Prochlorococcus marinus XMU1408: one gene and its partner. Each later gene encodes a partner of the first gene's protein in a complex. Links are inferred from orthologs where the notes say so. Each region holds a gene or a part of one and is shown in the gene's direction. Other genes may lie near its edges.

Region 1 (3,005 bases):
AAAGTGGACGTGAAGAGCATTCTTCTCTTTTGCTTGAGGGGTCTCATTTGTTAGAAGAGGCTTTGAAAACAAATTTTTTGCCAAAAGAAGTTATTGCAACTCCTAAATGGTGTGATGAGCATGAGGAAGTTTTAAAAAAAATAGCTTCAAAATCTTTATTAACCCTAGTAACCACAAATGTTTTAGAAGCATCTTTGTCAACAGTGACGCCTGATGGTGTCGCATCGATATTCACAATGTCAGGGTTGCCAAAACCGGTAAAAGCCCCAAAACACATTTTAGCTTTAGATAGGATTCAAGATCCTGGCAATTTGGGAAATTTATTCCGATCGGCCCTTGCTGCTGAATATGAAGTTATTTGGTTAGCTTCTGGAGCAGATCCCCTAAATCAAAAGGTTTTAAGATCTTCAGCTGGCTCAGTTCTTCATTTACCTTTTGAACGGATTGGAAATTCATCTTCTTCAAGTACTGAAATTCTTGTTTCAAAACTCAATATTGCAATTAATGATAATTACCAAGTAGTAGGAACAATTTCGCCGAATAAAATTACTGATAAGAAAGTGAAACCTTATTGGGAATTAGACTGGGATCTCCCTACTGTATTGGTTCTTGGGAATGAAGGCTCAGGTGTTCATTCTTCAATCGAAGCCTGTTGTTCAGACTTTGTTACGTTGCCTCATAGCTCATTAGTTGATTCACTAAATGTGGCATCTGCTGCAGTTCCTCTCTTGTTGGAGCGACAAAGAGTAAAAATGGTTAAGGGTATCCAAAAAAAACCGTGAGTGAAATTTCTTTTGACTTTGACTTAATTGTTGTTGGAGCAGGATATGGAGGTTTTGATGCTGCTAAACATGCAGCAGAGGCTGGCTTGAAAGTGGCGATTATCGAATCAAGAGATATGGGTGGGACCTGTGTCAACAGAGGCTGTGTCCCCTCTAAAGCATTACTAGCAGCCAGTGGTAAAGTTCGTGAGCTTGCAAATGTTCCTCATCTTGCTGAATTTGGTATACATTCCGCTCCAGTTAGATTTGAACGTAAAAAAATTGCCGAACATGCAAAAAACTTAGTTGAGACAATTCGAAAAAATCTAACCAAAACATTGGAAAGATCGGGAGTTGAGATACTTAGAGGAGAAGGGCGTTTAGAAGGCAATCAAAAGGTCGGCTTAAGAGAAACAAATGGAGTTGACAGAATCTTCTCTACCAGAGATATTATCTTGGCTACAGGCTCAGATCCTTTTGTACCGCCTGGAATTGAAATTGATGGACGAACTGTTTTCACAAGTGATGAGGCTATTAATTTAGAGTGGTTGCCAAGATGGATTGCCATAATTGGTAGTGGCTATATAGGCTTGGAATTCGCTGATATTTATACAGCTTTAGGTTGTGAAGTAACCATGATTGAAGCTCTTGATAAAGTAATGCCTACTTTTGATCCTGATATCACAAAAATTGCTTCAAGAAACCTAATTGATAAAAGAGATATTGAAACTCGAGCTGGAGTATTCGCTACTAAAGTCAAACCAGGTTGTCCAGTCGAGGTCGAGCTTACAGATGCAAAGACTCGAGAAGTGATTGAGGAGTTACAAGTTGATGCTGTTCTGGTCGCAACAGGCCGAGTACCGTCGACTAAAAATCTAAATCTACAATCCGTTGGAGTTGAAACGACGAGAGGTTTTATTCCAATTGATGATCAGATGAGAGTATTGGTAAATGAAAAACCAATTTCTAATCTTTGGGCAGTCGGAGATGTTACGGGTAAGTTGATGTTGGCTCATACTGCTGCAGCTCAAGGGAGTATTGCTGTAGAAAATATTTTAGGAAAAGCAATAGAAATTGATTACAGAAGTATTCCTGCAGCGACTTTTACTCATCCTGAGATAAGTTCCGTTGGACTTTCGGAAGAAGAAGCAAAAGATATAGCGAAAAACGAAGGCTTTGAACTTGGAATTGTTAGAAGTTATTTTAAAGCAAACTCTAAGGCTTTGGCTGAATTAGAAAGTGATGGAATTATGAAGTTGATTTTTAATAAACAGACGGGAGAGGTCCTTGGGGCTCATATCTATGGATTACATGCGGCTGATCTTATACAAGAGGTTTCTAATGCAATTTCTAGAAGGCAACTAGTCAATGACTTAGCAAAAGAAGTTCATACGCATCCAACGTTAAGCGAAGTTGTGGAGGTTGCTTATAAACAGGCTGCTTTACAAATCAAGAAGTAGTAAATCAAATTTTATTTTTATAGATCATCACTTATTTAAATTATGAAAATCAGAAGAAGACCTCCTAACCCAAGTATAAAAGTAGCTAATTTAGAGTATGCAATACCTCATCCAGATTCAAAACCTAAAAATATTTTGGAGGAAATTGTTTGGGAAAAACATTTAGAAGTTGAGATTGCAAGAAAAAAAGTTTCGCTTGAAGATTTAAAGAAAAAGATCAAGGATTTACCCAAAACAAAAAATTTTATAGACGCATTAAGAAATAGTAATTCAAAACCAGCACTAATCTCAGAAATAAAAAAAGCTAGTCCAAGTAGAGGGATAATAAGGGAGGACTTTGACGCGAGAACAATAGGTAAAATGTATCAAGATGGAGGTGCTAACTGTATATCAGTCTTAACAGATAAAAAATTTTTTCAAGGTGGTTTTGATGTATTAGTTGAAGTTAGAAAAGAAATCGCAATCCCAATCCTCTGTAAGGATTTTATTCTTTATCCCTATCAGCTTTACCAAGCAAGAGCTGCTGGAGCTGATGCTGCACTTTTAATAGCTGCAATCCTGACTGATTCTGATTTAAAGTACTTATCTAAGGTCGCTGAACATTTGGGACTGACGATATTAGTAGAGGTTCATAACTCAGAAGAACTTGAAAGGGTACTAAATATTAATTTATTTAATTTAATAGGTATTAATAATAGAAATTTAAAGAGTTTTAAAACCGATCTTGAAGTTACAAAGAAATTGGCTAAGAATTATGCTAACCAAATTAAAGAAAATTCTATTA
Region 2 (2,857 bases), on another replicon or contig:
CTCTTTTACTGAGAGCCTAGGAGTTGATTCATAGTATATCGATCAGGTGAATTCGATTTCAATAAAACGTTCAATAACTGTTAAAGCAGTTGTAACCCCATCATGGAAAGAGGAAGCTGAGCGAGAATTGAGTAATGCAATATCAACAATAGATAATCAACTTGGTGAACTAGAAAAAGAAGGACAACAAATCATTGATGGCATAAGAAGTCAAAGTTCAAATCCGCTTGATCCACGAGTTCAAGAACAAATAGCTCAAGTTCAGAATCAAGTTGCATCAAAGAGATCAGAATTTGAAGAACAAAAAAGAAATCTTCTTTTACAGCAATCTCAAGTTCGCGACCTAGAGATGGAACAGATAGTTGAGCAAGGGCAAATAGACAGTTTTTGTGATTTAAAAGTTGGTGATAACTTAGTAAGTAAAATGGGTGTCAGTATTTTGGTTAGAGATGGCATTGTAGAAGCAATTGATCAGGACTGATGTTTGGTCGCTCTACAATTAATTAACAAAAAATTTTTGATATTAAGAAGAAATCCACATAAAAAAATCTATCGTTGTAAGGACACTCATGTAGAACTAACATTGGTATGTATTGATACTTGCCAAGCTTCTGGATAGAAAATTTTGAAGCTTTGCCACAAACTCTCTCTATAAGGAAATAGGAACAAATTATGGCCACTCATGACATCTTCATGCCTGCTTTAAGTTCAACAATGACTGAGGGCAAGATAGTGGAGTGGCTAAAAAATCCTGGTGACAAAGTTGAGAGAGGTGAATCTGTTTTGGTCGTTGAGTCAGATAAGGCAGATATGGATGTTGAGTCTTTCCATGATGGCTTTCTTGCATCGATTGTTATGCCCGCTGGGAGCTCTGCTCCTGTTGGAGAGACCATTGGACTAATTGTTGAGACAGCAGATGAAATCGCCGAGGCTCAAGCTAATACACCTTCTGCGCCTCCTCAAGTAGCTAGTCAAGAGAAAGAGAGTTCATCTCCTCAGAGTAAAGAAAAACAAGTCTCTATTGACTCTTCCAAAACAGTAGTTAGACAGACGCCTACTGTACAAGAAACTTCTTTAAATCATCCTCAATTTTTAAACGATGGTAGAGTTGTTGCGTCTCCAAGAGCTAAAAAACTTGCTTCTCAAATGGGAGTTGATTTAGCGACTGTAAGGGGATCAGGTCCTCATGGACGTATACAAGCTGAGGATGTTCTAAGTGCAAAAGGTCAACCTATAAGTGTTCCTTGGATTGCTGAAAGTAACGCTCCAGCACAAGTTGTTTCTGATACACCACGCATAGAAAAGAAAACTGTTGACTCTGATAAGCCACCTGCTCCAGGAAAAAGTTTTGGATCTATGGGGGAAACAATTGCATTTAATACCCTTCAACAAGCTGTAAATAGGAATATGGAGCAAAGTTTAAATACTCCTTGCTTCCGAGTCGGATATTCAATTCTTACGGATGAATTGGATTCCTTTTACAAACAAGTTAAACCTAATGGAGTAACTATGACTGCTTTACTTGCTAAAGCAGTTGGATTGACTCTTGCTAGACACCCTCAGGTAAATGCAGCTTTTAGTTCTGAGGGAATTGCCTACCCTTCACAAATAAATGTTGCCGTAGCAGTAGCAATGGAGGATGGTGGACTGATAACTCCAGTGTTGCAAAATGCAGAAGAGACTAGTCTTGCTGATTTATCTCTGCAATGGGCTGATCTTGTTAAGCGTGCGAGGAATAAGCAATTGGAACCTCATGAATATAGCAGCGGTACATTTACACTCTCTAATTTAGGTATGTTTGGTGTTGATCGATTTGATGCAATTCTACCCCCAGGTACAGGAGCTATTTTAGCTGTGGGAGCATCTTTGCCCAAAGTTGTTGCTTCTAAGGATGGTTCGATTTCAATTAAAAAACAGATGCAAGTAAATCTCACCGCTGATCACAGAGTGATCTATGGGGCCGATGGAGCACTATTCCTAAAAGACTTAGCTTATCTAATTGAAAAAAATCCTTATAGCCTTTCATCTTGAGACTTAACTAGTCGAACCAAAAGGGATTTCTTCTTACTTTAACCTGATTGAATGTGTTAGATCAAAACGATAATCTTTTAAGTTCATACAATTATGATTTGCCCAACGATTTCATTGCTCAATCACCTATTGAGCCTAGACATGATGCGAAATTAATGATTGTCAATGATGGACTAGATGATGCTTTAAATCTTATGCATGGAAAGATATGGGACTTGAAAAATATATTGAGGATTGGCGACCTTTTAGTTGTTAATAATACTCGTGTTCTGAAGGCAAAATTAAAAATTAGATTTTCCGGAGGAGGTCAAGGTGAATTATTGCTCATGGAGCCGAGAGACAATGGCCAATGGCTTTGTTTGGGGCGTCCAGCTAGACGGATGAGAAGCGGTGATCAATTATGGCTAAATACGTCTCTAGATAATTCTTTATGTTTACAGGTTATTGATAAAGATGAGAGTACAGGCGGGAGAATTATTCAATTCCCTAGTGAGTTTTCAAGCAGGTCGCAAATGGCAGACTTACTTGATTTGTGTGGCGAAGTCCCATTACCCCCATACATAGATAAGGATAAAAGTAATTCTCATGAAGAGAAATATCAGACTCGATTTGCTTCGAAGCCAGGTGCTATTGCTGCTCCAACAGCCGGTTTACATCTAAGTGATGAACTCATAGAAGTTTTAAAACTTAGGGGTATTAAAATTGCGCAAATTACTTTGCATGTAGGTCTTGGAACTTTTAGGCCATTAGAAAAAGAAGATCTAACTCAGCTTCATTTACATAGTGAATGGGTAGAGGTTAATGAAAAGGCTGTTAAAGCGATAAT

The links. Proteins that work in one complex are often made in the same cells at the same time.
Region 2: the proteins of lpdA (region 1) and DNJ73_RS02190 are in contact, whole or in part, in a crystal structure (PDB 1EBD), measured with the Geobacillus stearothermophilus proteins. The link is inferred for Prochlorococcus marinus XMU1408 from one-to-one orthologs. Residues at the interface, in WP_049624544.1 of Geobacillus stearothermophilus: Pro340, Ser341, Asp344, Tyr345, Arg403, Asp406, Val408, Glu431, Ala432, Gly433, Asp438; in WP_033016211.1 of Geobacillus stearothermophilus: Ile130, Ala131, Met132, Pro133, Arg136, Arg140, Glu141, Asn155, Arg157.

Annotation. Positions count from the first base shown.
Region 1 is NZ_QJUE01000005.1:151,585-154,589, reverse strand. What follows is about bases 1-2,999. They hold lpdA (dihydrolipoyl dehydrogenase), read left to right. Parts: upstream 1-778; coding sequence 779-2,221; downstream 2,222-2,999. Other genes in these bases: trpC (indole-3-glycerol phosphate synthase TrpC), read left to right, coding at 2,264-2,999; DNJ73_RS07220 (TrmH family RNA methyltransferase), read left to right, coding at 1-782. Also shown: more of trpC, read left to right, coding at 3,000-3,005. UniProt on the Escherichia coli protein: Lipoamide dehydrogenase is a component of the glycine cleavage system as well as of the alpha-ketoacid dehydrogenase complexes.
Region 2 is NZ_QJUE01000002.1:127,465-130,321, forward strand. The notes cover bases 1-2,851. They hold DNJ73_RS02190 (dihydrolipoamide acetyltransferase family protein), read left to right. Parts: upstream 1-672; coding sequence 673-2,031; downstream 2,032-2,851. Other genes in these bases: DNJ73_RS02185 (YlqD family protein), read left to right, coding at 38-481; queA (tRNA preQ1(34) S-adenosylmethionine ribosyltransferase-isomerase QueA), read left to right, coding at 2,085-2,851. Outside these bases: more of queA, read left to right, coding at 2,852-2,857.